4 regions of the Peribacillus sp. NPDC097224 genome follow, and region 1 is predicted to be linked to each of the others. Evidence: riboswitches for the same ligand, from Rfam matches in the RefSeq annotation. Region 1 holds a riboswitch; each other region holds the start of a gene.

Region 1 (4,215 bases):
TACGGCTACGGCAGCCCCTGTCAGTATCGAGCCGGCGATCAGAATCAGCATCTTCCTCCGCTGAACATTCACGCCTAGGTGCCTCGCACGGTCTTCCCCAAATGTCATGGCATTCAATTCGTGGGTGTTCATCATCAAAACGAGAGAACCAAGGAGGAAAAATGGCAAAATGATCGTGACATGACTCCAACCACGCATCGAGACACTTCCCATCAGCCAGCTGATGATTTGCCTTAACTCCTCACCCGTCAATGCAATCATCAATGAGATGAAAGCACTTAAAAACGAGCTGAAAATGATACCGGTTAAAATAATCGTTTCTACCTTCATGGAACGATCCATTTTTCTTGCAAAGGTCAATACGCAAAAAATCGTCAACAATGAAAAAAGAACGCTTAATGTAGGCAGTGTATATAGGCCAAAAAACGGCAGTGACAAATTCAAAAACAACGTTAATACTGCGCCAAGCGAAGCCCCTGAGGATATTCCCAGGGTATAGGGGTCAGCTAGGGGATTCCTGAGCAATCCCTGAAATGCTGCCCCTGCTATTGCAAGGGATGCCCCAACCAAACCTGCAAGCACGACCCTCGGCAGGCGGATGTTCATCACGATATTCGTCAGTGTCCCATCCGGTTCCATGGCCAGGGGCAAATGAAGGACTTCCCTGCCAATGATTTGCAAAAGCACTGGTATAGGAACGGAAACCGATCCTAAGGAAATACCGATCAATATCGAAATAACCAAAAATGATAGGGCAAATACATAGGCCAATGCCCGTTTAGTTTTTAAATACGTTCGGATAGACTGATTTGGCAAGTTCCTCTACTCCCTCTATAAGCCTAGGACCGGAACGAGTGACAATATCTGAATGGACATCGAAAACCTCACCATTCTTAACTGCCTGAATGTCGGCCCATCCATTTCTTCCCGTTACCTCTTTGACTGGATCTCCTGTGTAATAACCATAGGTTGTAATGATGACATCCGGGTTGGCCGCTATCATCGACTCTTCATCGAGTTTTACCCAGCCATCCAATTCACCTGCGACATTATCCGCTGAAATGATGTCCAGCATTTCATCCATGAAAGTATTTTTTCCCGTTGTATAGATTTCAGGTGACGGTGAAACCTCTACAAAAACACTTTTTCTATCCTCACTCTTGATTGCCTTAGCCTTTTCTTTGATCTTTTCCAGCTTGGTCTGCATCGTCTTGACGATTTCCTTTGCCTTATCCAGTTCCCCTATTGCCGTTCCAATCATCTCGATAGACGTATACACTTCTTTAAAGCTTTTAGCATCATTCACGATTATAACTGGAATACCCGCATCCTTAAGCTGTTGGATTCCTTCTTTGGAATTATGGGCACTCTCATGAGCAAGAACGATATCAGGCTGCAAGGCTAAAATCATCTCTGTATCTATTTCCATTCCACCTATCTTCTGAATATCTTTCGTTTCTTCCGGGTAATTGTCATTTTCAGACACTCCAATCACTTTCTCACCCGAACCTAGCGCAAAGACCGCTTCTGTATTACTTGGGATTAATGAAACAATTTTTTCTGGTTTCTGCTCGATGGTGACTTTGTTACCCACTGCATCTTTTAACGAAAGCGGGAAGCCCTGGTTAACAGCTTGTTTTGTCGACTGGTTTTCTCCTGTTCTATCCTGGGAGGCATCGTTACAGCCAACCAGTATACCGACCATCAATCCCATCACAAGCATGAAACTATATATCTTCCTCATCTTAAAACCTCCATCATTTTTGAGTTCATTTCTGGACCTTCACACATGTGTTGCGAATATCAAAAGACATACAAAAAAGCATCCCCCATCAAAACGGAGGATGCATGTATGGCAACGGAACAAAAAAGGGACATAGCTCTGCCACACACCTCCCCATCCGCGTGGTTACCGGTGTACAATTTTGGCAGGTCTCCTGGCTCATGGTCATTGCTAACGGCACCTTCCCATATTATTCATACAGTGGTATACATCCGTTAACTCCCATTTACAGTGGCGCGACCGCGTTGGCATTTCACCAACTTCCCTTTCAAGTCCTTACAGACACCAAATTGTTCATATGTATATAATTTCACTGCCTTTCATTATACACCATTTAGGAAATCGTATTATATGATATTTCAGATTACTTTAAATTAAGATTTGGAACGCAAAAAGGCAACCATCACATGGCTGCCTTCTATAGCTTTAGATGTCACTATTAAAACGGCATGTACTTTGATCACGTAAAAGACCTAGATCTTTCGGCACCATCGTTTCAATCAAAAAGTCATCCTCTTCCTCATAAATGATTTTCTTCATTTCGATTCCAAAGTACTCTTTCATCCGGGCTTCCGTCATCACTTCGCGGACTTCGCCATACACCACACGCTTTTCCTTGGCAGTCATTAAAACATGGTCAGCCAAGTAGAATGCGTGGTTCGGATAATGCGTGTTTATGATACAAGAAATGTTCTTCTCTTTCGATAACCGCTTTAGTGTCTGTAAAATCACGATTTGCTTTTGAATATCAAGATGCGATTCTGGCTCATCAAGAATCAATACATCCGGGTCCGATACAAGCGTCCGGGCAATCAAGGCCAGCTGCAATTCCCCACCACTGACGGAATTACAGGACTTTTTGGCAAGGTGAGCAATGCCAACCATTTCAAGAGCAGCGATGGCAGCCTCCCGGTCCTTTGCAGAAGGCTGGGACAGCGTACTGATATAAGGCGCCCTTCCCATAATGACAAGCTCTTCCAAAGTAAATCCGAAAACCATTTTATGTGCCTGAGGAACATAACCGATTCGTTTCCAGATCGTTTTGCGTGATAGCGCAGTAAGCGGCTTTCCGTCGATGAGCGTTTGACCCTTTTTCCAATCAAGAAGGCCGGTGATACACTTCAGCATCGTGGTTTTACCGGCACCGTTCGGGCCAAGGATCGCCATGATTTCTCCGTCATTCAACGAAAAGTCAATGTCGCTCTGGTAAAGAAAAGGAGCTTTCTCTCTTTTTTTAGCATAGAAAAAATTCCCTCCCTGCACCTCGATTTTCATGACCACCCACCTCCTGTCTTTCTAAGTAGAATCGCAAAGAATGGTGCGCCGATAATGGCTGTCAATATCGATAGCGGAATTTCCGTAGCCGTTACAGAACGTGCCAGGTTATCGATCAGGAGTAAATAGGCACCACCAATCGATAGGGATACCGGTAAGACAAGTTGATTGTTGTTCCCGACGAGCATTCTTGCCACATGAGGGATAATCAATCCAACCCAGCCAATGATACCGGCTATCGCTACAGAAGAAGCCGTAATTAACGTCGCACCAAGAATGACCGTCCACTTCAATCTAGTGACCGGGATACCTAGCGATTTTGCTTCATCCTCAGGTAAGGTCAGTAAATTGATTCTCCAGCGTAGTGAATACAAAATCACGATGCCGACAAGGATGATTGGTCCACCCACATATAAATCCTTGTATGTGGCCGTTCCAAGGCTTCCCATTAACCAGTATGTGATGGCTGGCAGCTTTTCCTCAGGGTCGGCGACAAACTTAATTAACGAGATCAACGCTTGGAAAAGGGCGGAGGTGACAACCCCAGCCAAAACAAGCATGAAGACCGGTGAATCTTTTTTGCCGCTGATTATGAACGTGAAAACGATGGCGGCTAAACCACAGCCAAGTGCCAAGACTTGAGATGCAAAACCATGTCCCAATAATAAAATCCCAAGGGAAGCACCGAACCCAGCACCTGCAGACACTCCTAGGATATCGGGACTGACCAAGGGGTTGCCGAACATCCCTTGGAAAGAGGCGCCTGCAATCGATAGGCCCGCACCGATTAACAAGGCCAGTAAAATTCGTGGCAGACGTATTTGAAGGACCACTGTTTCTTCCATCTGTGTCCATGTTGGCTCGATTGGAAACACGGTTGAAAGCAATATTTTAATTTGAGTCCCTAAGTCCATTCCAAAGCGTCCGATGCTCAATGATAGGAGAACCATCGCAATGGGCAATATCCAGAAGAGGACCGTTTTCCATTTTTTCATTTTCATTCCCTACTTTACTGTTTTGCGGCTTCGGAAGATGGGTGAAGAATGTTCTCTACTTGTTCTTCCGTTACATCATAATCATAGAACTCTGAGTAGTAATCCGTGATTTCATCCTTCATATCATAATCAAATAGCTCGGGATGATTTTTCTGAGCCATC
Region 2 (4,215 bases), on a different contig from region 1:
TAACGGTTATCGTTGTTCTTTATACGCATGATTTATCCAAAGGCGTATTCGCCGGGGTACTCTTGAGTATGATTTTCTTCTCGGCTAAAATTTCGAAAGTGTCTGTCGAGAAAACAGCGGACAACCAGGCTCGGCAAATCACTTATCGGATAAAAGGCCAGGTGTTTTTTGCATCGGTCCAAGACTTCATTTCGAAGTTTGATACGAAGGAAAAAGCAGATTCCATCATCATTGATTTTTCCAATTCGAAAATATGGGATGCCTCGGCTGTAGGAGCCGTCGAGAAAGTCATCTTAAAATACAGAGTACAGGGGAAAACGGTTCAAGTGCTTGGCCTTGATCAGGAAAGTTCTCAGCTGCTAAAGAGCCTCGCCTCATATGAAAAGTAAAAGGATGCATGGCTCCCCTGCATAAATTCTTGCTGAACCGCCAAACTAGAGTGAATGATACTCTGGATTGGAGGGAAAATCATGTCATCCGAACAGGATTATACTGCAGCAGATTTATCACCTGACCTTCTCAATGAGTTAAAACTCTTTGAAGGAAAAATACGTGAGGAATCAAACAAAGAGCTTATCGTGATTGCGTATGAAAAAGAGAAAGAAGCGTTGAATTGAAAAAAGGACTCGAAGCCACTTTCAAAGTGGCATCGAGTCCTTTTTTTATTACTTAGCGAAGATATCTGTTAAAACTGGTACAATTTGTTTTTTACGTGATACGACGCCTTCCAATACAGCAATGTTCTTATTCAATGTTACGTTATACGCTTTCTCCACTGCATCCGCTGATGCTCCTAGAGCCAAGGCAACGGAATCATTCGTTAAGATATCCGTTACGACGAATAAGAATAAATCCAATTCTTTCGCGGCAATAACTGCATGAATCGCTGCTTCAATTTCTGATTGCTTTGCAAGCACTTCATTCGGGTCAACAGCATTCACTTGAGCAATCTCAACTTTTGCCGTTCCCATTGAAAATTCTTTTGCATCAAGTGTGATGAGCTGATCGATGGTTTTGTCACTCAGGTCAGCACCCGCTTTTAGCATCTCCAAGCCATATGTTTCAGCATTCACGCCGGCAATTTCCGCTAATTCCATAGCAGCTGCGACGTCTTGCTCCGTGCAAGTAGGCGATTTGAATAATAAAGAGTCGGAAATGATGGCTGAAAGCATAAGTCCTGCAATGGCTTTAGGCACTTCAATTCCGTTTTCTTTATAAATCTTATTTAAAATAGTAGCCGTGCAGCCAACTGGTTCTGCGCGGTAATATAAAGGATCACTTGTTTCGAAATTAGCGATACGATGATGGTCGATGACTTCCAATACGCGTACCTGGTCAATGTCTTCGGCACTTTGCTGACGTTCGTTGTGATCGACTAAAATCACGCCATCCGCTTCCCCAGCCACTTTTTCAACAAGGCGGGGTGCTTCGAATTTAAATTGGTCCAACGCATATTGTGTTTCACCATTCACTTCACCAAGACGAACAGGTTCAGCTTGGATGCCCAGCTGCTTTTTTAGGTCAGCATAAGCGATTGCTGAACAGATAGTGTCGGTATCCGGATTCTTATGTCCAAAAACTAATATTTTTTCCACGATTTTTTCTCCTTTTTCCTAAATGATTTGGCAGGGATTTTTCTTTTCATAACCAGAATCCCTAGTTTTGCTATGCAATTTATTTTAACACAAAAACCCTGACATTCCGCGATGGAATTTTGTATTCCTCCCTATATTCTTTCATCATCCTCTTCCTTTATCCGACCTTGTCAATAGATATGAATCAGTTTTCCACAAATATATATGTTGAATTATCAGCATGGATGGCTTACGATAATATAAGCATACATACTAGATATTGACTTTTCTAACAACATAAATAACTATATATAGAATTATTAACCAAGGTGCCAGAGATGGCTGAAAAGGGAATCCGGTGTGAACCCGGAACTGTCCCCGCAACTGTAAATGTGACGAAATGAGAAAACCACTGTATAGCTCTCTATACGGGAAGGACTCAAAGTAGGATGATCATGAGTCAGGAGACCTGCCTGGTTTTTTCAAGTTTCTTATTCTTCGGGGATTGAGATGATGAAACGATAGTGTAACGGCTATTTTTTCATGGCTCTTTTATCCTATCGTTTGATCCGCTCAATTTATTGGGCGGTTTTTTTTTATTCGCGTACATTTAAGAGGAGGAACATTTATGACTCAAACATATAACCCTACCATAAAAAATGACACAGAAACAAATTCAATCCAGATGGACATGTTATCCAAGGATTTCGAAGGCCGTCTTGATATGGAAAAGTTCAAAAAGCGTTTTACTAAATGGCTCGATCGAAAAGGTGATGCTTCAGAAGAACAAACATCGAAAAAGTTGATCCAGCTTGCACTTGAAAGTGTCGATATCGATGCCCCAGACTGGACATTCGTCGCCGCAAGGGAACTATTGAATGCCATGTATCGTGATGCCCAAAAGAACCGGGGCTATGAAGGCCGGAACTATGGACCTTTCTATGAATTGATTCAAGAACTCTCTCAGCAGCATGAAGGGCAACGTTACCCTGTTTATAAAGCAGAGCTTCTCGACTCCTACACAAAAACGGAAATCGAAGAATTGGGTTCGGTCATCGATCCGGAAAAAGATAAACTATTTTCATATATCGGAATCTATCTTTTGAATGATCGCTACTTGGCCCGTCCAAAAAAAGACAAGGTCTATGAACTTCCCCAGGAGCGCTTCATGATCATTGCCATGGAAATCATGAGACTGGAAAAAACGGAACACCGCCTGCAGCTTGTCAAAGAGGCCTACTGGGCAATGTCGAACCTATATATGACGGTTGCGACCCCTACCCTTTCAAATGCCGGCAAAACCCACGGGCAATTGAGTTCATGCTTCATCGATGCAATCGAGGATTCCATCGACGGAATTTATCAATCAAACTATGATGCCGCAAAAGTTTCCAAGTTCGGTGGCGGCGTTGGTCTATATGTCGGAAAAATCCGTTCGCTCGGTTCTGATATCCGCGGTTTTTCCGGTAACAGTTCAGGCACGACTCCCTGGATTCGCCTCTTTAACCAAACGGCCGTCAGCGTCGATCAATTGGGACAACGTAAAGGCGCAATCGCCATCTATCTGGATGCGTGGCATAAGGACATCATGAGCTTCCTTGACTTGAAGACGCAAAACGGCGATGACCGCCTAAAGGCGCATGATATCTTCACTGGTGTCTGCATCCCCGATTTATTCATGGAAGCCGTGCGTGACCGGAAAGATTGGTATCTCTTCGACCCGCATACCGTGAAGCAAACCCTTGGGTTCTCCCTCGAGGATTTTTATGACGAGAAAAAAGGGGATGGCAGTTTCAGGGACCATTACGCCCTTGCTGTAGAGGCGGCGGAGAATGGCATACTTCCAGGCTATAGTTTCGAGAAAATCAAAGCGATGGACATTATGAAAGGCATCATGATTTCACAATTAGAAGAAGGCGTACCCTATATGTTCTACCGGGACGAAGTGAACAGAAAGAACCCGAACAAGCATAAAGGGATGATCTATTGTTCTAACCTTTGTACGGAAATCGCCCAGAACTTAAGCCCTTCAACGATCACCGACGAATATGAAACGGAAGATGGCGATGTCGTCGTAGTTCGCAAAAGCGGGGATTTCGTTGTCTGCAACCTTTCTTCCATCAACCTGCCACGCGCGGTGAACAGCGATGTATTGGAGAGACTGATCCCGATTCAGATCCGCATGCTCGATAACGTCATTGACGTGAATACCTTACCGGTCAAGCAAGCTTCCATTTCGAATAAGCGCTACCGCTCAATCGGCTTAGGAACTTTCGGGTGGCATCATTTACTCGCGACGCAAAATATCTACTGGGAGTCCGATGAAGCCGTTCAGTACGCCGATACCTTATATGAGAAAATCGCTTATTTAACCATTAAAACATCCAATGAATTGGCCAAGGAAAAAGGAACCTACCCATACTTCGAAGGGTCCGATTGGCAAACGGGGGAGTATTTCGACCTTCGTGACTATAGAGATCCAAAATGGTTGGAATTAAAAGAAGAAGTGCAGCAGTATGGTACACGAAACGGCTATTTAATGGCAATCGCCCCCAATTCATCGACTGCCAAAATCGGTCATTCCACGGATGGCATCGACCCGTTATATGAAATCGAGTTTTATGAAGAAAAGAAAAACTTC
Region 3 (4,215 bases), on a different contig from region 1:
GACAGCGAATCAATGAACTCTTTCCCGCGCCGCTATACCCGACAATCCCATAAACCTCTCCCGTTTGAATGGTTAAAGATACATTATCCACTCCGATAACTCGGGTATTCTTCGAGATATATTCCTTTCGAACTGAACGAATTTCAATCATGATGCTATCCTCCTTATACATAAAAAAGCTACCTCTATCATTCAGAAAGAGGCAGCGAAATTATATCCCGTCTTATCTTTCAGAATGGTATTTCATTCTGCAGGAAGGGGCACCATTCCCGATTTGGGGCGGTTGCCGGACGTCATAGGGCCTGGTCCCTCAGTCACTCTTGATAAGTTAATTACTATTTTAGTATTTTATTATTTTTTTAATATAATCTATATTATTTGTTAAATACAGTAATGTCAATTATTTTTTGAATTTTATCAAGATTATGAATCGAATGATCTACTTGCCCAGATTATAGTGGCCATTTGCTAAGTTACACGGAACGTCCCGGATCTTACATGGCCTGTCTGCGTAAGAATATGGACTTTGATCACTCCCATCATTAGAAAAAATATTATACTTGTAAAAAGTATGGAGAGATAATACATTTATTGTAAGTGAATTAGAAAATAAAGGATGATGAGGTTTTCCAAAAAAATGATTGGGGTGGAAAGTCATGCTGGAAATGAAAACGATAAACGATGTGGTTTGCGTAAAAGGGACACCGGAAGGAAACAAATCAGGCATGAGCGTGAATGTGTTCTTAACCGATGGCATGTTAGTTGATACGGGGGCAAAAATCTTGTTGAAGGAACTTACTCCATTCTTTGAAACCGCTGATTATGATATGGTGGCGCTGACGCATTATCATGAAGACCATACGGGTGGGGCCGCATGGATACAGGAACATAGGAACGTCCCCATCTATATTCATCCGATGTCCCTCGATATTTGTGCAAAGGATGCCGAATATCCCGATTACCGCAGAGTTTTTTGGGGAGACAGGGATGCCTTCAAGGCAGAACCATTGGGAGGGGTCGTCCATTCACGCACTCAAACATGGGAGCCAATCTTTACACCAGGGCATTCGAGGGACCATATGGTTTACCTGAATCATAGTAATGGCATGCTGTTTTCGGGTGACCTGTTTGTAACGCCGAAAACAAAGCTCGTTTTAAGGGAGGAATCAATTCCGTTCATCATGGAATCCATCAAGAAACTGCTTCGGTATGATTTTGTAGAGGTCTTTTGCTGCCACGCCGGGTATGTCCCGAACGGGAAGGAAATGTTTGAAAGAAAGCTCAGCTACTTGGAAAATCTGCGCGGTGAAATTTTGCGTTTGCATGATCAAGGATTGGAAGTCCATGAAATTCAGCAAAACGTGTTGCCTAATCGGTATCCGCTTATCGAGATATCCGGTCATGAATGGGATTCGGAGCATATCATTACATCGATACTGAAAGAGAGTAGGTTGTATTCAGAGGAAAGGAAGAAATGATGAATAAGAGGATGGGGGATAGGGTCGAAGAACAAGGCGGGAGCCTCATTGTAATCCTAGTGAAAATTTGATACAGTTAAACTGAAAAATAGTATTTCGTCTAGAAATGGGTGCAGATAAGAACATGTAGCTTATCTGCTTAAAAGGGAAGTCGGTTAGAATCCGACGCTGTCCCGCAACTGTAAATGAGAGCGATTCGAAGGAATGCCACTGTCTTTTTTGCAAGAAAAGATGGGAAGGTTCGAAAAGCGATGATCATGAGCCAGGAGACCTGCCCGTTTTTAGCACAACGCCAGAAACCTACGAGGATAGGGGGTGTTAAGTGCGAAAAATTAGCAAGAACATGCTTTCTTATTTTTGTAGAAAAATGGGGAATCATGGTCATTTTTGTTATGTTTCGTTTGCACTCTAACAACTTCTGAATGGGAAGTTGTTTTTTGTTTTTTACAAGTCCATATTGGACAACATTCAAAAAGAATCCTGTTAATTAGACAGGACAGCTATCATAGGGGGCCATATCATTGTTTGGTACAGTTGAGCATTTTACGGACTATTTAAAAGCGCAAATCATGCGTAACTTTTGTGTGGAAGAAATGATATCTTTAGATGATTGCCGAGCAAGCTTGATTGAGGAAATCCAGGTTCATGGCAAAAACGTAGAAGATAGGAAAGAATACGAAGCAAATCTTGAAAGAGCCTTTAGCCAAGTGAATCTAGAAATATTCGGCTATCAAGAAATCAAGTAAAGAGCCGCCCATAAGGGAAGCTCTTGTTTTCAATCTTTATTGATGTTCGGTTCCGTTTCATCATGAAAGTCATGGGCTTCCTCAATGTTCAAGGTGTCCGCGGCTTCATAGACGTTTCCGCCAGCAAGTCCTTCATTGATGATACGATCGATATCGAGATATACAGAATCCTTACCGTCATACTCGGTATCCTTCAGAAATGTAATCTTTTCTTTATCCAAATGAACTCCCTCCTTGGCTTTTTATTAGTGTTAGCCAAAGAGGGATTCTTTATTCTATTTAGTCGTACACGTGGTACACCATTAAATCATGAATCATGCCCTTGAGTTTTTCTTCCTCTGACTCTACAGGCGGATTGGTTAACCACTCAATGGACCCATCTTTATGATAGAGGGCTTGGACGGCCAATTTATTGAAGTAAAAGGAAATCTTCCAGCCAGGTAAATTCTTGTGCAACGGCTTCCATTGAAAATGCGTAATCATATGTATAACCTCCATATCGCTGTTTCTCATTTCATTATAATGGAAAAAGCAGGATGGAGGTTATTTTCTTATGTGATTCGGAAAAGTTAATTCAATGAACAGGTTTTTTAAATGTAGTAGGCGGCTCGCTTCAATTTCCTCTTCATCAAATTGCATGGGTTTTGAATTGACTTCATAAATGAATAGAGCACCGGATGTATCTTCCCCGATATCAATGGAGAATTCCCCAAGAAAGCCAAACTTCCTGGAGAGGATGATTCCACATCTTTGCGCAATGTTCGCCAACTTCCTGTTTAACGGCCTCGTTTGTAGCTGCTGATAGGGAAAAAGCTTTCCCCCCCTTGGCGTATGGGTTGTGATTTCCTGGGTTTGCGACATCCTCACGCCCTTGCCGGTCACTTTATAAAACCCATTTTCATAATGAACAAGAATACGGTAATCGTATCGGTGTCCATTCAGTTTCTTTGGAATGACCGCTCGTTGGGCCAGATACCCCCTCTTTTTGAGCGACGCCTTATTGGCTTCCCAAAACGCGGAGAAATCAGGGTACAATTCCTGATGTTTCAGGCTATTGAATTGGAGGGTGCCATCAGGTTTTTCTAGCAGGGTGTAGATGCCCTTACCTTGGCTTCCTTTGCATGGTTTCAAATAAATATGTTTGTGGAAATGTAAGAAGTCCGCTAGTTGGGTAGGGTCGGATAGGTCTATGGTCGATGGAAGATGGCGGGCTAGAGATCCATCTTCCGTCAATGCTTCGTACATCAAGTACTTATCCAAAAAATGAGGGTTGAATAAAGTGATGCGATGTTCTTTAAAAAAGGAAAGGAGTTCTTGAAAACTTTCCGATGCTTCGAATCCCCTTTTGGGAATGCGATTATAAACGATATCGGGCAGTGGTAATTTTACCTCATTCCATGTGTTCGTTTGTGAAGAAAAGATGAAGCCTTTCATGTAGTTGGAAAGCAAGGATTCAACCGTGAATACATAGGCCAATATCCCATGATTCGATAAATATTGAGATAAATTCTGAAAAAGTGTCAAATTCCCCCCTATACCTGATTCCTTCTTTGGATCTAGAGAGGTCAAGATACCAACGACTAGCACCCGGTTTCCCGGAAATAAAGTAATCGGAAAAAGTGCCTGATCCTGGGTGTCCTGCTTAAAAGGGATTTCCTCATTCGCGGCTCCCGCATATAGCTGCATATCTTCCTCGTTATGGCTCCATCTCTCAGAGGGAACATCATAAAAAATGTTCATTTCTGTGTACCAATCGTTTGTGAAATCGTCTGTTCGGTAAGATAAATGGCATAATCAAGGCTGAGCTTCCTGGTTAAAAGTTCAAATTCCTTTAACTTTGGATGGGAAAAGATAGAACGGCCTGGTTTAGAATTAGCTTCGAACATCCATACTTGCCCTTTTTTATCCAATCCGAAATCGAAGCCGATTTCTCCTATGATGCCATCTAGGTGCTCCTCGATGCTTTCACTTAATATAAGAGCGGCTTCTGA
Region 4 (4,215 bases), on a different contig from region 1:
GACACTCACTCCTCGCCCTTCGTTTCCATCGCCCGATATGATGATGACTGCATCCACATCTTCGTATTTCTTATAATTCCATTTTGATAAGGTATCGAGCTGTTCCTTAACATTCCCTTTTAGCAGATGACTGGTAATTTCGTCATCTTCAAGTTCCGCATAAGGATAGGCCCCCATTCTATAGGCTTCGTCAATCAGTTCCTTCAATAGGGCCTTTGCTGCAACAGGCCCACGGATCAAGACCCGCTCTTTCGCCTGCAGCCTCAGTGAATGATGAATCAGCTGCTTGGCAAGCTTGATAAGTCGCTCATCCTTCATTAGCCTGTACCTTATTTTTCTAGGTCACGAAGAGTTTCCAACGCTTCTTCGACGTGGCCCTTTACTTTGACTTTACGCCATTCTTTAACGATCGTTCCTTCCTTATCAATCAGGAAAGTCGAACGCTCAATGCCCATGTATTCCTTACCGAAGTTCTTTTTCAATTTCCATACGCCATATAATTCAGCGGCTTCTTGCTTTTCATCAGCAAGCAACAGGAAAGGCAACCCATGTTTTTCAATGAATTTTTCATGACGTGTTACCGGGTCCGGGCTAATGCCTATGATGACAGCATCAAGCTCTTCGAATTGTTCATTAGCATCACGGAAATCACAAGCCTCCGTCGTGCAACCGGGTGTCATGTCTTTTGGGTAAAAATATAATACAACGTGTTTACCCTTGAATCCTGATAGGGTAACTTGTTCTCCGTTGTTTGCTGGTAATTGAAAGTCTGGTGCTTTTTCTCCAATTTCGACCGTCATTCTAAACCCTCCATTTCTTTCATCATGGTAAGCGTACCCAATAATTGAAAGAAACACAACTTTCATTTCTTGTTCTTTCTTTCCTTCTGTTCAAAATCGATGACAGCCCTGATCACAAATGCCGCAGGAAGCGTATAGCCAATGAAAGCTTGGATTGTCGCGATCATCCGGCCAATTCCGATTGGGGAGATATCCCCGTATCCGACGGAGAACATCGTCATCGCACTAAAATAAAATGAAGTCTTCAGCTGCTCGGAAAAGGTCCCATCCAAGCGATTGCCCATATCAAGAATCACCGAATGATTCTGAAGCTCGTATAATAAATAAATCAGTGCAAAACCGACTAATAATGTCGCATATAAATTGCCGAGCCACAGCATATCTTCAAGAGAAAACTTCTTTGCCTCCGACTCAGAAAGAAATAAGGTCCGAATGCTCATCACCATGCAAAAGATAATCCCCACAATCAAAATATAAAAGGTCATCCCCCACGCCTCATTTCAAAAACAACCCACTTCCCTTATACATACTCTTTTGCGAGTCAATATATGCTCGTTTTAGGGGTCAGACCCTATTTCCCAGCTGCTGCACCATCAAGAGAACGTAGATACAGCATGGGATCTCGTGCCACATGGTGGGGGTCAGACCCCATTTCCCGACTTTTTCCTTGTTGACCCATTTGGTCGGGATATGCTAAGATGGGTTAAGTTTTTATAATATTTTGTAAATTTTAGTGTCCGTGTTTATGCGGACGGAGTTTTTTATGAATTTCATATGTGGAGATAGGTTCCTAAGCTTTTAGGATTAAAAGGGAAGTCCGGTGTAATTCCGGCACGGTCCCGCCACTGTAATGGGAATGTATAGCGCTTTTGTTTGATGCCACTGGTCCTTTTGGATTGGGAAGGCTTTTAGTGCTAAGTAAGAGTTCCCTGAGTCAGGAGACCTGCCTATTTCGACAACACTGTTTTAACCTACGGGAGATAGGGAGGTGTTAGGGACCTTATAATGATAAGGGGTATTTTCGTGCCCCTTTATTTTAAGCATTTCTAACTTTCTCTTTTGACGGTTAGGGATGCTTTTTTGTTGTTATTTCATTAAAAGGAGATGGATGTGTTGAAAAGTAGTAATATAGGGTACCCACGAATCGGTGAGGATCGTGAATGGAAACGTACATTAGAGGCCTATTGGGCTGGAACATTAAATGAAACGGAATTCATGGCGCAATTGGAAGCGATCCGTTTAGGCAATTTGCAAAAACAAAGAGATCAAGGCATCGATATCATCCCGGTTAACGACTTTACGTTATATGATCAAATGCTCGATATGTCCGTCATGTTCGGCCTGGTGCCAGAACGCTATTCGGCTTATAAGGGTGGCACGGTCCCCCTTTCCGTTTATTATTCAATGGCCCGTGGGAACAAGGATGAAGTCGCTTCCGAAATGACGAAATGGTTCAATACAAATTATCACTATATCGTTCCAGAGCTAAAAGAGTCCCAGCTTACGTTGACAGAAAACAAGCCGCTTGCCGCTTACCGCGAAGCCAAGGAAAAACTAGGAATCGATACGAAACCAGTTATAGTCGGACCTTACACATTCATTTCTTTGTCAAAGGGCTATGAAAAAAGTGATCTTCCGGCCATCATCCTGAGCCTGTTGCCTTTATACACAAAAATTTTGCGAGAGCTGGAACAAGAAGGCGTGAAGTGGGTGCAGATCGATGAACCTTCCCTTGTTTCTTCCCTTTCCAAAGACGAGATGAAAACTGTTACATACCTGTATGAAAAATTGAACGAAGCTGTCCCCAACCTGAACATCATGCTGCAAACATACTTTGATGCTGTAGAGCACTACCAAGAAGTGATCGACTTGCCCGTTCAAGGAATTGGCCTTGATTTGGTCCATGACAAAGGAAAAAATCTCAGCAATCTTCAAACAGTCGGCTTCCCGCAAGATAAAATACTTGGGGCAGGTGTGATTGATGGGAAAAACATTTGGCTTTCTGACTTGACGAAAAAAATCAAGTTGGTCGAGTCCATTACGAAACACGTAGCCGAAGATCGAATTTGGCTTCAACCTTCCTGCTCCCTGCTACATGTTCCAGTGACGGTTCGAAACGAGACAGAACTAGCTAGCGAAGTGAAAGAAGCCCTTGCCTTTGCTGATGAGAAACTAGAAGAAATCACACTTTTGGTCAGAGGAAACAACGAAGGTCCAGAATCAATCGAAGAAAAGGTGACGGCAAACAAAGCTGCATGGCAGACCTTAAATAATTCAAAGGCCAGAAACCATAAAGACGTTCAATCCGCTGTCGAACAGGCGAAGCAGCAATCCCATGGCCGTACCCTGCCATTTAAACAGCGCTATCAAAAACAACAGGCGTATTTCAACCTGCCCTTCCTTCCAACCACGACAATTGGAAGCTTTCCGCAGACCGCGGAAGTTAAACAGGCCCGCGGGAAATTCAAACGCGGTGAATGGACGGCTGATCAATATGAAGCATTCGTGAACGAGGAGATTGGCAGATGGATTGATATCCAGGAAGAAATCGGATTGGACGTCCTTGTGCACGGGGAGTTTGAACGAACCGATATGGTCGAGTTTTTCGGCCATAAATTGGGCGGCTTCGTCTTCCTTGAAAAAGGCTGGGTTCAATCATACGGCTCCCGCTGTGTCAAACCTCCCGTTATCTATGGAGATGTCCATTTCATCGATCCGATGACGGTCAAAGAAAGTGTGTATGCACAAGCCTTGACGAAAAAAACGGTGAAGGGAATGCTGACCGGTCCTGTTACGATTCTGAACTGGTCGTTCGTCCGTGACGATATTTCACGGGAAAATATCTGCTATCAATTGGCATTGGCCTTGAAACAAGAAGTAGAGGCACTGGAATCAGCAGGGATCAAAATGATCCAAGTCGATGAACCAGCCCTGCGTGAAGGCCTTCCATTGAAAAAAAGCGACCGTGATGAGTACTTAAACTGGGCGGTCCATTCATTCCTGATTTCCACTTCGAGCGTCGAAGACACAACACAAATTCACACCCATATGTGCTATTGTGATTTCAATAGCTTCATGGATGTCATCTCTTCCCTGGACGCTGATGTGATTTCCATTGAAACGTCCCGCAGCCACGGCGAGCTCGCTTCCGCATTCGAGGAGAAAACATATGAAAAAGGAATCGGCCTTGGTGTGTATGATATTCATAGCCCTCGCGTTCCTGCAGTGGAAGAAATGGTCGATATGATCGAACGTGGCATCAAGGTACTGGATAAAGACCAATTTTGGATCAACCCTGACTGTGGCCTGAAAACAAGGGGCGTTCCAGAAACCGTCGCTTCACTGAAAAATATGGTCGAAGCCGCAACGGTTGTCCGGAATAAGCTATTGGTCCAACAGGAAAATGACTGATTTA

Evidence for each region. Region 1 has a riboswitch for cobalamin ahead of ACIQXR_RS06070 (helical backbone metal receptor). Riboswitches for the same ligand answer to the same signal wherever they lie in the genome.
Region 2: another riboswitch for cobalamin. It lies ahead of ACIQXR_RS07465 (ribonucleoside-diphosphate reductase subunit alpha); the one in region 1 lies ahead of ACIQXR_RS06070 (helical backbone metal receptor).
Region 3: another riboswitch for cobalamin. It lies ahead of ACIQXR_RS07780 (hypothetical protein); the one in region 1 lies ahead of ACIQXR_RS06070 (helical backbone metal receptor).
Region 4: another riboswitch for cobalamin. It lies ahead of metE (5-methyltetrahydropteroyltriglutamate--homocysteine S-methyltransferase); the one in region 1 lies ahead of ACIQXR_RS06070 (helical backbone metal receptor).

Annotation. Positions count from the first base shown of each region.
Region 1 is NZ_JBIWDK010000002.1:535,022-539,236, forward strand. Features, by position in the region: gene ACIQXR_RS06065 (FecCD family ABC transporter permease) at 1-816, opposite strand, end outside; gene ACIQXR_RS06070 (helical backbone metal receptor) at 779-1,744, opposite strand; cobalamin riboswitch at 1,911-2,088, opposite strand; gene ACIQXR_RS06075 (ABC transporter ATP-binding protein) at 2,210-3,058, opposite strand; gene ACIQXR_RS06080 (FecCD family ABC transporter permease) at 3,055-4,053, opposite strand; gene ACIQXR_RS06085 (ABC transporter substrate-binding protein) at 4,068-4,215, opposite strand, start outside.
Region 2 is NZ_JBIWDK010000003.1:162,378-166,592, reverse strand. Features, by position in the region: gene ACIQXR_RS07480 (SulP family inorganic anion transporter) at 1-389, shown strand, start outside; gene ACIQXR_RS07475 (hypothetical protein) at 471-617, shown strand; gene ACIQXR_RS07470 (manganese-dependent inorganic pyrophosphatase) at 666-1,595, opposite strand; cobalamin riboswitch at 1,884-2,065, shown strand; gene ACIQXR_RS07465 (ribonucleoside-diphosphate reductase subunit alpha) at 2,260-4,215, shown strand, end outside.
Region 3 is NZ_JBIWDK010000003.1:224,695-228,909, forward strand. Features, by position in the region: gene ACIQXR_RS07770 (methionine ABC transporter ATP-binding protein) at 1-151, opposite strand, end outside; SAM riboswitch class I at 221-330, opposite strand; gene ACIQXR_RS07775 (MBL fold metallo-hydrolase) at 657-1,478, shown strand; cobalamin riboswitch at 1,570-1,771, shown strand; gene ACIQXR_RS07780 (hypothetical protein) at 2,000-2,224, shown strand; gene ACIQXR_RS07785 (hypothetical protein) at 2,254-2,445, opposite strand; gene ACIQXR_RS07790 (YheE family protein) at 2,504-2,707, opposite strand; gene ACIQXR_RS07795 (YheC/YheD family endospore coat-associated protein) at 2,768-3,910, opposite strand; gene ACIQXR_RS07800 (YheC/YheD family endospore coat-associated protein) at 3,961-4,215, opposite strand, start outside.
Region 4 is NZ_JBIWDK010000004.1:4,326-8,540, forward strand. Features, by position in the region: gene ACIQXR_RS09480 (aminopeptidase) at 1-318, opposite strand, end outside; gene bcp (thioredoxin-dependent thiol peroxidase) at 330-800, opposite strand; gene ACIQXR_RS09490 (potassium channel family protein) at 863-1,285, opposite strand; cobalamin riboswitch at 1,568-1,765, shown strand; gene metE (5-methyltetrahydropteroyltriglutamate--homocysteine S-methyltransferase) at 1,905-4,211, shown strand; gene ACIQXR_RS09500 (acyl-CoA thioesterase) at 4,204-4,215, shown strand, end outside.